DNA from 2 places in the Bacillus sp. Brlt_9 genome. Region 1 is predicted to be linked to the other one. Evidence: riboswitches for the same ligand, from Rfam matches in the RefSeq annotation. Region 1 holds a riboswitch; the other holds the start of a gene.
What was found. A riboswitch is a leader RNA that binds a small molecule or an ion and turns the genes downstream of it on or off. The one in region 1 is predicted to bind cyclic di-GMP.
Positions count from the first base shown of each region.

Region 1 (15,342 bases):
AAGACTACGCCTTCTAATGCTTTCTGACTATCTTTATCTACTTTTGTAATTTCTACTGAACCTTTATCTAACTGTTCATTCTCTACTGTTAGTGATAAAACTTCTGTCATACCTTTTTTAATTTCAAACGATACTGGTTTCGCTAGTTTTTTATATCCTGGTAAGCTTTCTACCTCTACTAGCTTATATTTCCCTACTGATAAATCTGCAACGTTTGCTTTTCCTTCTTTATTTGTCGTTACTTTTGTTACTACTTTATCTTTTTCATCTTGCACTTCGAATGTTACGCCCGCTAATACTGCGCCACTTTCTTTGTCCACTTTTGTAATCTCTACTGAACCTTTATCTAACAGTTCGTTCTCTACTGTTAAAGCAAGAGGTTTTGTCATGCCTTTTTCAATTTGGAAAATAATCGGATCTACTAATTTTTTATATCCTTTTGGTGCCTTTACTTCTACTAACTTGTATGTGCCAACTGATAAATTAGTAACTTGTGCTTGACCTTTTTTATCTGTCGTTATTTTAGCGACTACTTGTCCTGCTTCATCTTGAATATCAAAGACTGCATCAGCTAAAGCACCCTTATTTTCTTTATCTACTTTTGTAATTTCTACATTTCCTGTATCCACTAATTCATTTTCGACTGTTAGCTTTAACGCTGTTACTCTACCCTTTTCAATTTCGAATGAAATTGGTTTTTCAAGTGGTTTGTATCCTGCTGGTGTTTCTACCTCCACCAACTCATACTTCCCGATAGATAAATCTGAAACGTTTGCTTTTCCTTCTTTATCTGTTGTTACTTTTTTAACTACTTTTCCTTTTGAATCACGTACTTCAAATACAACATTTTCTAATGGCACTTTACTATCTTTATCTATTTTTGTTATCTCTACATTCCCTGTATCCACCATTTCATTTTCTACTTTTAATGATAGAACTTCGGTCATGCCTTTTTTGATTTCAAATGATACTGGTTTTTCTAGCTTTTTATAACCTGGTAAACTTTCTACCTCTACTAATTCATACTTTCCTACAGGTAAATCTGAAACATTTGCTTTTCCATCTTTATCTGTCGTTACTTTTTTAACTTCATTACCCTTTTCATCTTGGACGATGAATGTTACTCCCGCTAGCGGTGCTTTATTATCTTTATCTACCTTTGTTATCTCTACATTTCCCGTATCTACCATTTCATTTTCTATTTTTAATGATAAGATCTCGGTCATGCCTTTTGTAATTTCAAACGATACCGGCTCTATTAATTTCTTATAACCTGGTAAACTTTCTTTTTCTACTAATTTATACTTTCCTACTGATAAATTAGCAATTGTTGCTTTTCCATCTTTATCTGTTGTTACTTCTTTTACTACTTTATCTTTTTCATCTCGTACTTCGAAAACTACGCCTTTTAATGCTTTCTGGCTGTCTTTATCTACTTTTGTAATTTCTACTGAACCTTTATCTAGCTGTTCATTCTCTACTTCCACTGATAGGACTTTCGTCATACCTTTTTTAATTTCAAATGATACTGGTTCTGTTAGTTTTTTGTAACCTGGTAAGCTTTCCGTTTCTACTAATTCATATTTTCCTACTGATAGATCTGAAACTTTCGCTTTCCCGTCTTTATCTGTTGTTACTTTTCTTACTACTTTTCCTTTTGAATCACGTACCTCAAATACAACATCTTTTAATGGTGCTTTACTATCTTTATCTACTTTTGTAATTTCTACTGAGCCTTTGTCTAACTGCTCATTTTCTATTTTTATTGATAAAGCTTTTGTCATACCTTTTTTAATTTCAAATGGTACTGGTTCTGTTAGCTTTTTGTAACCTGGTAAGCTTTTCGTCTCTACTAATTTGTACTTTCCTACTGATAGATCTGAAACGTTTGCTTTTCCATCTTTATCTGTTACTACTTTTCTTACTACTCCATCTTTCTCATCTTGGACTTCAAATTCGACACCGGCTAATACTGCCCCGTTTTCTTTGTCTACTTTTGTAATTTCTATATTACCTTTGTCTACCATTGCATTTTCCACTTGTATTGGGAATATGCCGTCCCCTGTTACGTTTACTTCGAACTCTGTTTCTTTTAATTGGTATCCTTCAGGCGCTTTCGTTTCTTTTAAAATATATTTTCCTGGTGCTAACGGTTTAGAGATTGCCTTACCATCTTTATCTGTAACAATATGTTCGATTACTACAGCGTCTTTTACTATATCAAACTCTGCATTTGCTAATGGTTTTTCACCATTTTCCGAATCAATTTTCTTTACTTCAATTTGACCCTTTTGCATAGTATTTTTAATTTCAATTGTTTTTGTTTCTCCAGCTTGAAGTGTAACCTCTACTGGACTTGTTAATTTTTGATATCCTTCTGGCGCTACTGTTTCATAAACTTTATACGTCCCAGGAGCTAAAGTTTGAGGTACTGAAAAACCTTTTTCGTCCGTTTTCAGTTTTGCAACAACTTCATCTGCACTATTTCGAACTTCAAATTCGGCACCTTTTAACCCTTTGTTCGGATTCTCAGAATCTATTTTATGAATCGATACTGTACCGTCTTTTGGGGCTTCAGGCGGCGTAACAGTTACTTCTTTTGATGTTAATGTTTCATCATCAAAATGTAATTCCGCTTTATTAGGAATCTTCTTATCTACGTAAGAAGATAAATCTGCATTAGCTTTAATTTTCGCCTTAATACCGAGGTTAATTACCTGGTCTTCATATGATTTATAGTCAAAATTCTCACCAAACGTAAATGTTACTTCACTTCTTTGTTTATCTATATTTAACGTTCCTTTAGAAGTAATATCTTGGCCATTTTGATCATACACTTTTGCCTCTAATACTTCTAAGACATCTTCTAAATCATCACTAATTATCATTGACGTATAATTAGGCGGTTCTTTCGGTATATGTGTACCAACTTGGTATTGAATAGCTTGATCGATTTGTGTTAACTGCTGATTCTCTACAAGTTTACCATTCTCATCAACTATATTTTTTTCAATGCTAGGTGGATTATCGTCACCTGAACCGGTTCCTCCCCCACCACTTACGAATACTTCTCCAACTTTTTCTTCAGTTACAATATTTTTACCTTCTAATTTCACAGTATTTTTATGAGGCTTTGCAGCAGGATTAGTAATTTTTGTTTTGTATCTTAAAATATAACCTTTTGAACTGTCCGGAAATTCAATTGTAAATCCAGCTTTCGTTGCATTAATTTTAATTTTAGATAAATCTGCTGGCTTAATATTTGTTGCTGCATAGCCATCTTCAAAGACAGCCTCTTCTAATACTAAACTATCTGTAATTAATTCATGCCCAGGTCCCAATGTGTCTGTTAATTTAAGATCTTGCATTTCTGTTCCAGTTGCATTTACATATACAAGCCAATCAGCAATGGACGGATCTTCTTGATTATAAGAACCCCATTTCAATAAATTATCTGTATTGGGCTGCGGCTTCGGTCTCTCTGTCGTATTATTTACACTTACTTCTTTATTTACGATTTGACCATCCACGTTAAATTCTAATGGGATTTTTTTAACACCATCATATGCTTCTAGACCAAAGTAGAATTCCACGAATAAAGAACCTTTAACGTTATTCTTTCCTTCTACGTAATCACCCATCGTACATGTCAATACACCCTTTTTCATCTCACATGTACCAACTATTTTCCCTTCAGCATCTTTTAAAGGAAAACTCATATTCATAAGGTCTTTTCGAAACTCTTTTGGCATATCAATTGTGAATTGATCTCCACTTTTTATTTTTTCTTTAGCTGACCACTTCACTTCTACTTTCATGCCATCCGAGGCTTGATATGGTTCAGATGTCGTGCCATCAGTACGGGAAACATTAATTTCATCCACTGGACTTTTCATCACAGCAGCTTGAATAACTGGGGCCCACACATTTAGCACTGAAAATAATACTAGAAAAACTAATGAAACCATTGAAATATGTCTTTTATTACTTTTCATTTGTATAATTCCCTCCTATTTTTTATATTTATACAACAAAAAAAGACCGTCCGGTTGCATCAAAAATGTGCAACCAGACGATCTTAGTAACCAATATGTATTACCGTAGACTCTAAGCTTTGCGACCTATCCTTTCGAATAGTGTGCTAAAAATATCTTTTATTCTTTTTTTGTTTCATTTTCCTCTTAACCCAAATATTACTATACCGTCTGGACGGTTATAATTCAACACTTTGTATAATTGTTCTATTTTTCTAACAAAAAAAATAATTCACCACTACATTAAATAAGTAATGGTGAATTATATAGTTCGTATATACTATTTATATGAATTATTAATAAGAACTTGAATCACTTTTTCTCTTAATTCGGGGCTTAGTCTCCCAACCCCTAAATATTCCGAATACCATAATCCATCTGCTGCTAATCTAATAATTGTGGCACAAACCGAATCTATCTCATCATTTTCTATTTTATGTTGCAGTTGCTGAAATGATTGTTGTAACGGTTCAAGTAATTCAGGTTTTAGCATTAATGCTGCCATCATACTACTCCCCAGCTCTTCTACTCTTCTCTCATTACTTAATCTTTCCTCTACAAAAGAACGTACCCACCTTCCTTTCTTCTCTAAGTCTTCCGCTACTTTATTGTGAATAGCGTCTTGACACTCCTCCGTCCCTTTGAGTATCATACCCTCTATTAAAGCTTCTTTAGTTGAAAAGTGATACAACAATCCACCTTTACTTATCCCCGCCTCTTTTGCTACCGCTTCTAAGGTTAATTTAACAACCCCTTTACATTGGACAATTTGAGAAGCAGCTGCTAAAATCTTTTGCCGTGTTATACTTATACTCATTCCTTTTTAAAACCCCATTTCTACTAAATTTATATAAATACGTATCTTATTTTTAATATCGCTGAGTAATAATAGACATTTTCTTAATACAACAAAAGCTTCATCGCCTTTGAATTGTTCGTTGCTTCTTCTATTAAAAATTTCCATATCATTCAATATGATAACATTAAATATACAAAGTTGACTATACATCTATACTTTTATGTTCGTTGAAAATATATCCATAAACACGAAATGTATAAAAATTGATTATCCTTATATATCTAATCTATAATTTAAAGAGGTTTATATTTTCATAAAAATAAAGTGAAATTTTATAAGGATGATTCCATTGAAAAAATTTTCTATTAGTTATTTAATATGCTTACTGGTTTTTTCTATCATTGTGAACGTTTTACAGTATACACGCGTTCCAAATTATGCAGATTCATGGGGGCCGATTTGGGTATCTATTATTATGTTTTCAATTCTTGGAAGCATCCCTGTTCTTATCGGTTGTTTAATAGGTGAATTTTGTTATAGAAAAATAAAAGGAAGTCACGAATTAAAAATTGGTATTCCTTTATTTACATTGTTAGGTATTTCCTACAATCATTTCTTCTTTATGTGGTTTAACAACAGAGATTTTCTATCCTTTTATTTAGAAGCTTTTCTGGAAACAGGCCTTCCTATTACTGTATCATCTTTACTGTTTTATCTTGTAAGACGGCGTTAATTCTTTATTCACTACATAAAAAAATGTTATTACTCCTGTTTACATCGAGTAATAACATTTTTATTTCAAGCTATTTAACAAATTTGCTTCCAACTAGCATCCTTCACATCTTCACTAGTCGGCTTTCTAACTGATTTCACAAAACATTCATCACAAGCACCAAATGCAATGAAGTTTTTCTGTGCTTGTCTTAACGAGACTTCATTTGCCCCGCCTTCATAGTCAGGGTCATTAAACTGAACCCCATCATCTTCCCAATAACATATGCTGCAAATTTCATATGTACCCGGCGGTTCTTCTTCTATTGTTCTATACCCGCAGCATGGACATGTATATTTCATTCTGTCACTCCATCATTCATTTATTTTTTCTCCCATATATTCCGGCCCATAAAGAATGTACCAGCGCAAATCATAGTTATTACCATGAAAGTAGTATTAGAATCTTCATATGTAGTTGGAATTCCAACCGTTACGGAAACAATAGTAAAAGCTAAAAGTAAATATAATAATAAAGATATAATATAGCTTAGTTTAAATCGTAAAATGATAAATCTAAACAATAGTTCACCAAGTAGACAGCCACCTAAAATGATAGGTACTCCAAAATACAATGTAAGGACTCCCATTTGCGCAGTAGATTGAATTATTTTACCAAGTAAGTTCGGCGAAACCAGCTCACTATTGTTTCCCATCCTATCATATAAATCAAGTGCCGTTGCTGAAATAAAGAAACTTAATATAGAAAATGAATACGGTATTAAAAATTTGCTCACTCTCATTCACCTCGCTTTTCCTTCCACATATATTATTCATTATTTTCACATTAAAAAATAGCCCTCTATGCTAAAACATAGAGGGCGGAATTCTATACCTTATCCTGAAGTAATCCCCGTAAACAGAACATCTAAAATATCTTTGCCCTATATTCTTTAGGGGCCAGGTGGTTATTAGAAATTAGTATCTTCTTTTTTATAATATTCTTTTGAAATCTCTTCATAAAATGCAGCTGATGTCGTGTAGAAATATGGTACTAACCATAAGAAACCGATTCCTAAAGTAAGAATACTTAAAATGAACCAACCTAAGAAGCTTAAGCATAGTAAAAAGTAATCCATTTTATGTCCATTCATCATACGACGACTTTCAGTAATCGCTTGATTCGCTGTATATTCTGGGTGATCATTCAAAATAAAATATGTCATAGAATAAGAAAATGATTTAATAATACCTGGAATAATAAGAAGTAATGTCCATAGAATTAAGTACACATTCATTAGTAAATATGTTAAAAACGATTTCATAAACTTACTTCCATCGTTAAACCATCTAAATATATGACCAATACGAGCATTAGTCCCACGAATTACATTTAAAACAAAATAAGAAGCACCCACTGTTAACGGACCGATAATAAACATTGCAATAATAGTTACCGTAAGCGACTCATTTGCTTCTTCCCAGCCCCAAAACATCGAGAAAATACCTGTGGTTAGCATTTCAACAGCCCCAATAAGGATTCCGACTAATAAGGTTGCCCCTACCGCTAATCCCCATTTTCCTTTTAATGCATCAAGTGCTTCTCTTTTTAACTGACTTATCATATATAGCCTCCTAATATTTTTTCTATATTAGTATACCATTTATATCAAAAATTCCACAGATTTCCCTGAAATAGAAGTATACTACTTTTTTGATATATGTGCGCTGTAGCTATACTAATATATGGATTAAGCCCCTCATTTTCCTATAATAAAAAAAGCCTGCCTTTCATAATAGGCAAGCTTTTTCAAGTTAATCCTCACTTAATTCCTTCTTATACCAATCCTGCATTCTCCCCGCATCTTCTACTCTCGTATGCTCTAATTTATAATTCGATGATGCGTTAGAGAACTTATACGTACATAAACTTGCACGGCGCTGGAAATAGGATTGTGTCTTTTCCATTGATTGGACGTGTCTTCTTCTAACAAGTCCTGTATATTTTCCGACGCTGCGATATACAAGCGTAATTTGCTCTCCGTTTACACTGTAACCATTTGTTTTAAATGTTGCGTATCCAAGTATAAAGATGAGAATCGCGAGCGGAATTAATGCCCACATGATGAAGTACTTTTCAGAGTATATACTTATTCCAATAAGCGGGATTGCTAGCATTGCGAAGAATATAAAACTATCAATTAAGTAACGACGCAATGCTGATTTTGGTAATGAAATAATGTTTGTATTCAGTTCGTATGGTAATTGTAAATGTGCGAGTAACTGTTGTACACGATCTTTTCGAATGATAGGATGCAGTGTAACTTTTTCTTTTTCGTCACCCAGTCCTTTACTTTGAATGACTTCTACTTGCACAGCGCAATAACCGAATGGCTGACGTAAAATACTTTCTTTTATCGTAATACCTTGAATACGGTGCAATTTTAGGACGAGTTCTTTTTTCTCAAGTAATCCTTGCGAAATGCGGACTTCATCATTCCTTCGATTCACCGTGAAATCTCCATGTTTTAGCGCATAACCGATTGTCGATATAATCCACGAAAGGACAATCAAAATGGCTACCATGAAAATCAAGCCATATATATCGTGGTCCATTACATACGACTTTACGCCATTCTCGATCCATTTCGGAATGTACTCATCTACTTGATGATATACGAAAAAGATTAATGAGAATAATAGTCCAAACTGACCAGATGTAACAGATGCTAGTAAAATTTCTTTCCAAGTTAATTTATATTCTGTCGATTGTTTCTCTTCTGTAACGATTTGTTTTTCTTCTGTATTTTCTACTGCTTCGTCTAACGTTTCTTCTGCTTTCACTTCTGGAGTTGGCTCATTTAGCAAAGTAATAAGCTCTGTTGCCTCTTCTACTGTAATACCAGCTAAGCTAACTTCTGCATCGTCGCCCCCACCAGCTGTTTCGATTTGAATTTTCTTTAAGCCAAGAATTTGATATAACACGTTAGAACTTGTATTAATTGTTTGCACACGTTCTTTATTTAAGTAGCTCTCCTTCTTCACAAAGAGCCCTTGTTTCACATGTAATACGTTATTTTCAACCCAATACGTTGTGTAATACCATTTTTCAAACGCTGAAAAGACGGTGAGTAAACCGAATGCAGCGGGAATTAAATACCAAAACGGGAATTTTCCGTTTAAACTAAACATGAAAATAATGAGTGGTACAAAGTCTGTTATTTTCAACTCTAATAACATCGTGATCGGATGCTGCCTCTTATACATCCTCATCACTCACTTTCGCCAATTCTGCGATTTTCGTTTTCAACATTTCTGCTTCATACATCGTTAAGCCTGGGATGCTGTGAGAAGTTGCCGCTGTAGAAATATGTAATTCTGCTAAACCATATTTTCTCATAATCGGTCCTTGTTCAATCGTCACGTGCTGTACACGAATCATCGGTACTAATACGCGCTTTACGACGAAAAGACCGTGCTGAATTTCAAGTTCTTCTTCATTTAGTTGGTAGCTGTAATAACGTTGACGTAGTTTTGGGAATAAGAAGTACGAAAATGGCGCGAATGCAACTGTTAGCCCAATCATCACATACAAAATCCATGCCCACCAATCAAACTTTATCATGAGGAAAAGGTAAGCTAAAATGACGAGAATACCGATCCCTTCTTCAATTACAGCACGAACTTTCCACACCTTGACCATGTCAGGATGAATTTCATTTTTCAATGGATCCATGTAACCACTCCAAATCTAGTAATCTAATATATGAATAGTCTCAATCTATATTTTACATAACTTTACAGAAAATTGTAATTTAATCTTCTTTCTTCTCCGGAATAAAATATCCGAACCAAAGTAGCCAAATGAAACCTATTAGTTTCATCCAACTTCCATCCGCTTGAAAAACTTCAATCATACCTGGAATTTTATACACTCCAATAAATCCAAGAAAACCGAGCCACCAGTTTTTTTTCATTTTCACTTTTATTCCTCCTTCATGACGTTTTTCACATTTCGAATCCAAATTTCTTTATACTTTAACTGGAATCCCATGAGCATGTAATTACTCATATTATCGATCACAAGCGCTAGCGTATGAGCGTTTTCTTCCGTTGCATCTTGTGACACAACGCCTAGTCCCGCGCCTTTCTTCAATAGATCGTGGAAACCATTTAAAAACTCTTCTTGTATTTCAAATAAGCGTTTCTGATACTTTTCATTTCGCGCCGCAGTTACGATAAATTCATTTATGACACGTAGTATTCCTTCTTGTCCTTCATACTCAGAGAGCATATGTAAACCATCTGCGATTAACTTTTCTGCAAAATTTCCTCTTGTATATTGCTCTTTATCAAAATAACTCACGAAATGATATCCAGAAAAAACTTCTTCAAATAAAAAGTCCACTAACGCTTCTTTAGAAGAAAAATGATAATAAATAGCCGGTTTTGAAATACCTACCTCTTTCGCAATCATGGAAAGGCTCATCTTCTCAATGCCGTGCTCTGCCATGAGTTTAAATGATGCCTCGACAATGTTTTGCGATGTTTGTAAATTCTTTGTCATACTGTACCTCACTTATTTTTACTTACCGGTCGGTAAATAAATTGTAAAATAAAAAATCATCGTTTGCAAGTTTGATTCAAACCTGTATATTACTTTTTCAATCTACATTACGGATCTAGGATCATATTCCTTAATAATGACTACAATAATCTTGAATCCAGTTAAACTACAAAAAGCACCTTTGTGAGTGCTTCTTGTAATTTAATATTTAGGACCCATATAATCATAGCTTTGGTCCAGCGCTTTTAATAAATCAATCGCACCCTTTAACTCTCTTTTATCAGACTCTAATTCTTCCATCCTTCTTTCGATATCTTTTTTAAAAGATTCTAAATGGCTAATGGCTTTTTTCCCTACTCCAAGTTGCGACCAGCTTGAAAGAAGTAAATTATGTACATTACTTACAACTCTTTTATTATGATTTAAGTCTTGAATCATATGGTCAAATTGTTGTAAAGCTTGGTTCAATGCTTCTTCATTTAAGTAAATTCTCGGCATCTTAATCTTCTCCCTTAATATTGTTGATCCGTCTTCTTATAATCATCGGCTTTCTTCTCAATAAAATCTGAAATTTCCGTCGCTGTTCGTATGTACCAAAAACTTAAATGCTCTACATGTGCACGTATATTATTTACTTTAGCTTCTACCCGTCTACTTTCAGCCGTTTCTAATAATGTCATCATATTAGAAATTAACCTCGGTACTCTATCTTGAAATTCTTGTGCGTTTCGCTTCATATCTCTTACAGCTTGTTCTAAATTCTCTACCACTACACGAATCTCTCCCCCGCCTAATAACGCGCCTGGTGAATCATAAACTCTTTCATTCGTGTCTACATTTAACAAGTATTTATTGGATAAAGACCCATTCTCTCCAAACCGGAAGTTTTGATCTGTTTGATAATGATAACCAGGGCCACTTATCGAATTTAAAAATCGAGTAACCTCCATCCCAAGCTTTTGCTGTAATGATAGCTTTGACATTTCTTCTTTCGAAATTGGTGGGGTTACCGCATAAGTCGATCCTATATGACTTTCATATGCACCAAATGGTCCATAGCCAATTGAATCATTTCCGTGAACAACACTTACAATTCTATTATTAAACTCGCCATTATTTGCTCTTTCTTGTAAATCAGGCGGTAACAAATGTTTTGCACTCGGCGCATTCCATGACATACATCTTACATTATCATTAGATGCCGCTGCATACTCCGCTAAAGCTCCCCCTAACGAATGACCCGTCGTATATATCTCCACATCATCTCTGTCCTTATATGTATCCGTTACTTGTTTCACGACCCTTTCAGCTTGTTCGAATTGATTATGTGTTTCCCAGCGCTGATTCTCTTCATTCCAATATTTCTTTGAACCTTCATTCTCAGTCCCTGCTACAGGAGGTGCTGCTGGTTCATGAACACCTTCTCGTAATACAAAATGATTCGTATCCGTTTTTAAATCCTTCATACCTTCCCCTGGCTTCATCGGAATGCCTAGAGAGTTTTTCTCTATAATTTTATCTCCTTCTGTTCCTCGGAAAGCTACCATAACTTGCTTTTTCCCATCGACATCTCGTTCAAAGACTACTGCGTCCATTCCGGTTTGTTTGTCGTGGAATGTTTCTCCTACTTTCCATGTTTGTAATGTTTCTTTATTCCTATTTTTCACTGTAATTTCGCTTCCCAGCTCTTCATCTGTCATATATGCATCTTGAGCCATTCGATAATAACTTATATCTAATAATTGTTCCGACCCTTTATTCTCCAAAGTATTCCCCTCCTAGATGATTTAGTATATTCTTAATAATAAGAATAACATTTTCGGAGGATATATATGGGGATAAAAATTAAAAAATATACCTTCTTAACTTTATTTATCCTGTTAACTACAATGATTGGAGGGTGTAACATGGGACAAAATGAAAAAGAACAACAAATAGTTAATAAAGCAACAGAAACTACCATTCAGTATTTCAAAGAAAAAGAAAATTTAGAAGTGACTATTACGAATCATCGATTTCCTTCTAATGACATCGAAACTATTTTTATAACTGGTCATATCAAAGATGATACAAATAAGAAATTTACTACTTCAATTGATTATAAAGATGATTATAATATCGGTTCTATCTCTACCACTAATTTCAGCCTAAAACACTGAATAGACAATCTGAAATTTTCCTTTTAAACATTAATCATTAGAACAAAAAGACATCCTAAATGTGTGATTAGGATGTCTTTTTTATAAAACAAATCAATTCCTATTTGGATAAACGAAAAAAGGTTTCATCTGTATTTTTATTATTTTCTTTCAAAACACTCCCTCCTTGTAAAAAAATGATATATCCTAATAACTGGGACAACATCATTGGAGGGAGAAAATGGTTATCAAATTCAAAAAAATTAGTTTTTATTTCCTTTTAATCTTAGTATTTGCTACTTTAGGAGGGTGTACAATAAATCCAAAGAATGATAAACAACAAATCATTAATAAAGCAACAGAAACTACCATTCAGTATTTCAAAAAAACAGAAGGCTTAGATGTAACAATTACTGATCAAGAATTTGGACCAAAAGACTTTCAAACTATCTCTATATCAGGCTATGTGACTAATGATAAAACGAAAGAATTTACCGCTTCAGTTGAATACGCAAATAATTATCATATCGGCGCTATTTCAACCACCAAAAATTTAGAGCTTAAAAACTAATAATCGGGGCACTTTAGAGTGCCTTTTCTTTATGCTTCACCACACAATGTTCAGTGAATATAAAATTTATTGCAGAGGAATATAACGCACTATTAACGGAGTGATTATTCGTGAAAAAATATAGTATAAGGTTATTCATTATTTTTACACTTATCCTTTTAGGAGGATGTACTATAGATCAAAAGAATGAGGAACAACAAATTGTTAATAAAGCAAAAGAAACAACCATTCAATATTTTAAAGAAAAACATAATTTAGATGTAGTAATTACAGGGCATAGCTTTCCTCCAAATGATTTTCAAACTGTATTTATAGATGGTTATGTTAAAGATGATAAAAGTAAAGAATTCTCAGTAGATGTAGAATTTGGTGATGGGGACTATAGGGTAGGTTCTATATCTCGTTCTGAAAACTTTAAATTAAATTATTAATAATAAATCTAAAAAAATTTAATAATATTTAAGATTAATATAATATATAGGGCTTGGTTACCAAGTCTATCAAAGACACTTTATGGTGTCTTTTTTATGTAAAATATTTTAGCGTATAAATTTTCTTATTAACAAAATGATTTATATCTGTTTTTAAATCCTTCATACCTTCCCTGGCTTCATCGGAATGCCTAAAGAGTTTTTCTCTATAATTTTATCCCCTTCTGTCCCTCGGAAATCTACCATAACTTGCTTTTCCCTATTTATATCTCGTCCAAAGACCACTGCGTTCATTCCGGTTTGTTTGTCGTGGAATGTTTCTCTTACTTTCCATGTTTGTAAAACTTTTTTTTGATCTGTATAATCCTTTATCTCATAATTTTTACCTAAATCATTCCTATATGCTCCCTTTGCCAAATCATAATAAATTCGATCTAAAACTGCACTCTCTTTCATTCTTTTACTCCTATAATAAATAGTTTATTATTAGGAGAGGGTGATTTTTTGAAAAAAAAGGGATTTTTGTTAATAATAATTATATTTTTTATTGGAGGGTTTATGTATGTAAACAAACAAAAGAACAATGAAGAAATAGCATTAAAAGAAAAAGCGACAAAGATCGCAATCCAACATTTTAAAGAGGATAAAAAACTAGATGTTACAGTGACAAAAGTCGAATTCGGCCCTGCAGATTTTGGAGTAATTTTTGTATCGGGTCATGTAACCAATAATCCACATCGTAAAATAACTGCAGATATAAATTATAGAGATAAATATAAGGTTGAAAGTATTAGTTATGATGACTGAAAATAATATGAAAATACAATATATTTTTGTTGGGCATTCATATTAATTCTAATTATTTCATGTGTATATAAAGGCTAGGATGACTATTCAATCAGCCTGACTTCTAACATTAAAAACTTAAAAACTAATAACCTTTTACTTTAGAGTCCCGTTTCTTTATACCCATCCACACCATATTCTGTGGATATACAATTTAGTTAAGAGGAATATAACGCAACATTCGTGGAGTGATTATTCGTGAAAAAATGTGATATAAGATTATTCTTTATTTTTACACTTATCCTTTTAGGAGGATGTACTATAAATCAAAAGAATGAGGAACAACAAATAGTTGAAAAAGCAAATGAAACAGCCATTCAATATTTTAAGGAAAAAGAAAATCTAGATGTAGTAATTACTGGATATGAATTTGCTCCGAGTGATTTTCAAACTGTTTTTATAAAAGGACATGTTAAAGACGATAAAACTCAAGCATTTACAGTGCATGTCGAATATGGAGATAGTGATTATAGAGTCACTTCTAGAACATATTCTGAAAGTCTAGAATGAAAAAACTAGGTCATTAGATACTCACTAGAGTTTCTTTTTTATGGACTAGTTAAAAAAGAGCCTCCTTAGAGGCTCTTTTTAGTTACCATCATACCGCAATGTCATTTCATTATTTAACTTCAGTCCATTTAAAATTAAATTATCCCTCAAAATCATTCGTCACAAGCCCTTTAATAGACGAGCGTTATAAGTATGAGCGTCCCGTTTGATAGAAAGGAGCTACTGCACCATCTTCTAACAAGATTTTTTCCGCCTGTATCATCGCTTCCCAACATGCTTTTTCATCACCAAATAAATCAGTTTTCCCTTATGAATTAGTTCATCAATTACCTTTGTTGTCGGTGACCTCAATACTGTTTCCTAAATTCTCATCACCACGATAAGCAAACCTTGACAGCTGATAATAACTAGAATCTAAAACTTTATCATTTTCCTTCAAAACATCCCCACTACCAGATAATTTAATATATTCTAAATATAAAATAACATTAATGGAGGGATTTTGATTGAAAAAAATGGTATAAGATTATTCATTATCCTTACACTTATCCTTTTAGGAGGATGCAGTATGAATAATAAAACAAATGAGGAAAAAGAAATAGTAGCAAAGGCAGAAGAGGTAACCATTAAATATTTTAAAGAAAGAGAGGAGCTAGATGTAGTAATTACAGGACATGAGTTCTCCCCCAATGATTTTCAAACTGTATTTATAGATGGACATGTTAAAGGAGATAA
Region 1 is NZ_JAYJLO010000006.1:39,118-54,459, forward strand. It holds gene VF726_RS22035 (SpaA isopeptide-forming pilin-related protein) at 1-4,001, opposite strand, end outside; cyclic di-GMP riboswitch class I at 4,061-4,153, opposite strand; gene VF726_RS22040 (TetR/AcrR family transcriptional regulator) at 4,315-4,851, opposite strand; gene VF726_RS22045 (hypothetical protein) at 5,183-5,566, shown strand; gene VF726_RS22050 (CPCC family cysteine-rich protein) at 5,641-5,907, opposite strand; gene VF726_RS22055 (hypothetical protein) at 5,928-6,347, opposite strand; gene VF726_RS22060 (DUF975 family protein) at 6,516-7,169, opposite strand; gene VF726_RS22065 (PH domain-containing protein) at 7,360-8,811, opposite strand; gene VF726_RS22070 (PH domain-containing protein) at 8,804-9,280, opposite strand; gene VF726_RS22075 (hypothetical protein) at 9,360-9,527, opposite strand; gene VF726_RS22080 (TetR/AcrR family transcriptional regulator) at 9,530-10,111, opposite strand; gene VF726_RS22085 (hypothetical protein) at 10,313-10,609, opposite strand; gene VF726_RS22090 (lipase family protein) at 10,624-11,829, opposite strand; gene VF726_RS22095 (hypothetical protein) at 11,944-12,270, shown strand; gene VF726_RS22100 (DUF1433 domain-containing protein) at 12,491-12,820, shown strand; gene VF726_RS22105 (hypothetical protein) at 12,931-13,251, shown strand; partial or broken gene VF726_RS22110 (lipase family protein) at 13,382-13,707, opposite strand; gene VF726_RS22115 (hypothetical protein) at 13,756-14,058, shown strand; gene VF726_RS22120 (hypothetical protein) at 14,296-14,607, shown strand; partial or broken gene VF726_RS22125 (peptide ABC transporter substrate-binding protein) at 14,747-14,946, opposite strand; gene VF726_RS22130 (hypothetical protein) at 15,176-15,342, shown strand, end outside.

Region 2 (4,744 bases), on a different contig from region 1:
TTTGCATTGAAACAACAGCTTCTTCCGTTCCAGCTTGTGTTTCCCCTATTAATTTTGCTATATCTTTTGCTGATGCTTCCGTCTGCTCTGCTAATTTACGCACTTCATCAGCCACAACAGCAAATCCGTCTCCAGTTTCCTCAGCACGTGAAGCTTCAATAGTAGCATGTAAAGCTAGCGAATTAGTTTGATTTGAAATACTTGTAATTACAGTTACAATATCACTAATTTCTTTTGATCTCACTTCCAAAGAATAAATGATAGAAGATAAATCTTGTACTGCATTTTGTATTATATTCATTTGATTAATCGCCTGTTTAGTAACACCGTTTCCTTTTCCTGAATGATGCTCTATACCTTCAGACTCTTTCGTCATTTGTTTTGCAGCATTCGTTATCTCTTCCATCTTATCTTCCATTTCATATACAATACCTAAATACTGTGGTACTGCAGTTTCTTGTGACTGAGCGCCCGCTCTTAACTCAACTATAGAACTTACGATTTCTTGAACTGCCATGCTATTCTCTTTCGTACTCACTGACAATTCTTTTGAAGATGAGGAAACCTGTTCAGCGGTCTGCTTCACTTTATCTATAATTCCTTTAAACTTCTCGATGGTATTATTAAAATACGCATTAATAATACCAATATCATCTGGTCTTTCCTCTAATTTAATACTTAAATCACCTTCACCAACTTTGCGCAATCCTTCACGTAAATCCCGCAATGGAGCAAGTGCGTTACGTACGATTAAGAATTGAATAACAGTTGCAATTAAAACAGAAATACAAATAAACATTAAACCTTGTATAATGAATTTTTCCTTTGTACTAGGAACAATAGAGGCATCTACATCGGCTGCAACAATTGCCACAATATTTCCGTCTCCATCTTTAATTGGCTCTAATATCGTTACCCATGATCCTAATGCGTCTTCATATACTACTGTCATATTTGCTTTTTTCGTGCTCATTACTTTATCATATGCTTCCATCCAAAGATCTGGTTGTTTATAATATTCTCCCGGCCTTACTTCAACAACATTTGCTAACCCTGTAGATAAATCGACGATTAGTAACTCACCTTTTTCATTTTCTTTTGCTCCAACAATATAGGTTTGTCCAACACTATTCAATTCTTCCGTTGCTTCATCTAATTTCTCTGTTAACTTCTCTCTCTTTTCTCTTTGTGCCACTGGGTCTTTTGTAACATCTCTGACTATTTCTTCATCTAATTTATGTAATACCGTATCTCCTGTTTCAAAAGAATGCCTTTCAAATATAGACATCATACTATTTTGAAACATGTTAAAACTTAACGCTCCCATAGTACCAACAAGCGTCAAAATAACTAACACAGTTAACAATACATTCTTTTGAAGAAATGATAGCTTGTGCCAATATTTTTTCATCAACATCACCTTTCTTAATTAACTTAATATAAAGGAAAACTATTAAAATATAAACCTTATCAACAACTGATAAGGTTTCTCATTTGTTTACAAATAAAAAAAAGACCAATGAAAAAGCATTGGTCAAGACCAACCCTATCCGTCCGGTAACTGGCTAGCGTAGCCTTTCGGCCTTAGCTCCTGTAGTTTTGCGTCCTAATGTTTCCATCAGTTTGCCTTTCTCGCTGAACGAGTTGAACGATATGGGAGTTCTATGAGAATTAAATTATTCTCTATCAAAGATTACAACATAAAAATTAAAATGTCTACCTATTTAGAGATGCAAATGTAAAGTTTTAATGTATTATTTTTTCGAAATAATTTAACAAAGTACGTGAATGTTACATTTCTTGTGTTATATAATAAAAAATGTATATAACACAAGGATTTTTTGAATATTTATTTTAATTTTCATTTAAATTAAATTATTCGAATATATCTTAACTAATGAATTCCGGAGGTAGTTTATCATGTTTTGGCTACAATTTCTTACGTTACTACTCTGCATTTTTATTGGCGCACGCCTAGGCGGAGTTGGTCTAGGAGTAATGGGTGGCGTTGGTATGGCAATACTTGTTTTCGTCTTCCACTTACAACCTACAGCTCCTCCTATTGATGTAATGCTTATGATTTTAGCAGTAATTACAGCTGCCGGTGCACTTCAAGCCGCTGGAGGAATGGACTACCTTGTTCATCTAGCTGAGAAAGCATTACGAAAAAATCCAAAACGCATTACATTCTTTGCTCCAATTGTTACTTATTTATTTACACTCTGTGCAGGGACTGGTCATGTTGCTTATTCTGTACTTCCTGTTATCGCAGAAGTCTCTCGCGAATCTGGGATTAGACCGGAACGACCAATGTCAATTGCCGTAATTGCTTCCCAACAAGCAATTACAGCTAGTCCTATATCAGCTGCAACAGTTGCACTTTTAGCAATGTTAGCTGACTATAAAATCACCTTATTAGATATTTTAAAAGTAAGTATCCCTTCTACTTTCATCGCTTGTATGATAGCTGCGTTTGTTGCTAGCAAAATGGGGAAAGAATTAAATGAAGACCCTGAATACTTAAAGCGATTAAAAGAAGGAATGATTCCTAAGATTGAAAAGAAAAAAGAATTTGTTGGTGTAAAAGGCGCTAAATTATCAGTTATCCTTTTCCTAATAGGAACTTTTCTTGTCGTACTTCTCGGTTCATTTGAAGCACTTCGTCCAGGATGGATAGTTGATGGGAAGTTAGCCCGTCTTTCCATGCCAAACACAATTGAAATGGTTATGTTAACAATCGCAGCTCTTATTATTATTTTCTGTAAACCAAATGTAGAAAGCATCGTGTCTGGTAACGTCTTTAAAGCGGGGGCAACAGCCGTTGTTGCTATTTTCGGGATCGCTTGGATGGGAGATACTTTCTTTAACGGAAACTTAAATATGATTCAAGGATCAATTCAGCACCTAGTAACAAGTGCGCCATGGCTATTTGCCATCGCATTATTCATTCTATCTATTTTACTATATAGTCAAGCAGCAACAGTACGCGCTTTAATGCCTCTTGGATTATCACTCGGTATTCCACCAGCACTACTAATCGCGATGTTCCCTGCAGTAAATGGATATTTCTTCATTCCAAACTACGGAACAATCGTTGCTGCCATTAACTTCGATCGCACTGGTACAACAGGCATTGGTAAATATGTTTTAAATCATAGCTTTATGATTCCAGGCCTAATCGCAACATTCACTTCTATCGGAATTGGAATGCTCTTAATATCAATTATGTTTTAAAGAAAAAGCACAAACCTACAAATTTACAGGGTTTGTGCTTTTTTAATCAAACGTTTGTTTAAATATTTTTAACTGTCCATTCTTCCATTCTGTTCTTTACTATTTGTGCGAAGTCTACAAACTCTTACTTACTTCCTCTGCTAGCTTCTTCGTACTTTCATACGCAGATTCTGCTAAACTAATTGCTGAAATAATTGAAACACCGTCCGCACCTGCTTCTATAACTGAAGTTGCATTTTCAATTGTAATACCACCAATCCCGACGACTGGTATTGTAATTCCTTGTTCTCTAAAATGAGCTAAACCTTTCGTTCCTTGCACTGCTTTCGTATCTTTTTTCGTACTTGTTGGGAAAATAGGGCCAACACCTAAATAATCAGCTCCGTTTTCAATTGCCCAGCGTGCTTCTTCAATTGTATGAGTAGATACACCAACAATTTTATCCCCCATTTTTTCACGAACAGAAGTAATCCCTTCATCATCTTGTCCAACATGCACGCCATCTGCATCTAACTCGATAGCTAGTTCCACATCATCATTTACGATGAATGGAACACCGTACTCCTTACAAATTGCTTGTAGTTCTTTTGCGAAACAAATACGTTTCTCTCCCGTTAAAGCCCCTTCCCCCTTTTCACGAAATTGAAAAATTGTTATACCACCTTCAAGTGCATCTCTCAATACTTGTAGTGGCTCCTTCGTACAATTGTTACTTCCCATAATAAAATATACTGATAATAACTTAGACATTTCTGCCTTTGAAATACGCGACATTTATTTTCCCTCCTTACTATATAACCTCAATCTTCCCATACTTCTCTATATCACCCGAAGTCGTATTCGCTAACTGATTTAAAAATTCAATTTGGAAACTACCAGGTCCCTTTTCTACTGTCTTAGCAGCTGCCAGTTCCGCGGCTACACCATAAAATGTTAATGCCGCTACTGCTGCCTTTACATAATCTTTTTCTACTGCTACAAATGCTCCTATTACAGAAGTTAGTAAACACCCAGTTCCCGTAACTTTCGTTAAAATAGGGTGACCATTTCGAATAAGAATAGTTCGCTCTCCATCTGTAACAACATCTTCTTTTCCAGTAATCACCGCAACTGTATTTAGTTCATCCGCTGCCTGCCTTGCAATACTTACAACATTTCCTTGTCCAGCACCAGCATCTACCCCTTTAATTTCCCATCTCTCATTAATAACGTTCGCTATTTCAGCTGCATTTCCGCGGATAACAGCTAAATCAATTTCAGCCGGAATATGTCTCGCAACTTCTGTTCGATACGACGTTGCTCCTGCACCAACTGGATCAAACAATACTGGTACATTGTTCACATTTGCTGATTTACCCGCAAGTAACATCGCTTCTACTTCTTCAGGACGAAGTGTCCCCATGTTTAATACTAACGCTCCCGCAATGCTAGCCATTTCTGCTACTTCTTCTTTCGCATACGCCATTACAGGTGATGCTCCTAACGCTAACAAGCCGTTAGCTGTAAAATT
Region 2 is NZ_JAYJLO010000008.1:102,390-107,133, reverse strand. It holds gene VF726_RS24875 (methyl-accepting chemotaxis protein) at 1-1,411, opposite strand, end outside; cyclic di-GMP riboswitch class I at 1,554-1,638, opposite strand; gene VF726_RS24870 (anaerobic C4-dicarboxylate transporter family protein) at 1,921-3,234, shown strand; gene thiE (thiamine phosphate synthase) at 3,349-4,008, opposite strand; gene thiM (hydroxyethylthiazole kinase) at 4,025-4,744, opposite strand, start outside.
Region 2: it holds a riboswitch for cyclic di-GMP, as region 1 does, so the genes downstream of both, VF726_RS24875 (methyl-accepting chemotaxis protein) here and VF726_RS22035 (SpaA isopeptide-forming pilin-related protein) in region 1, are expected to answer to the same signal.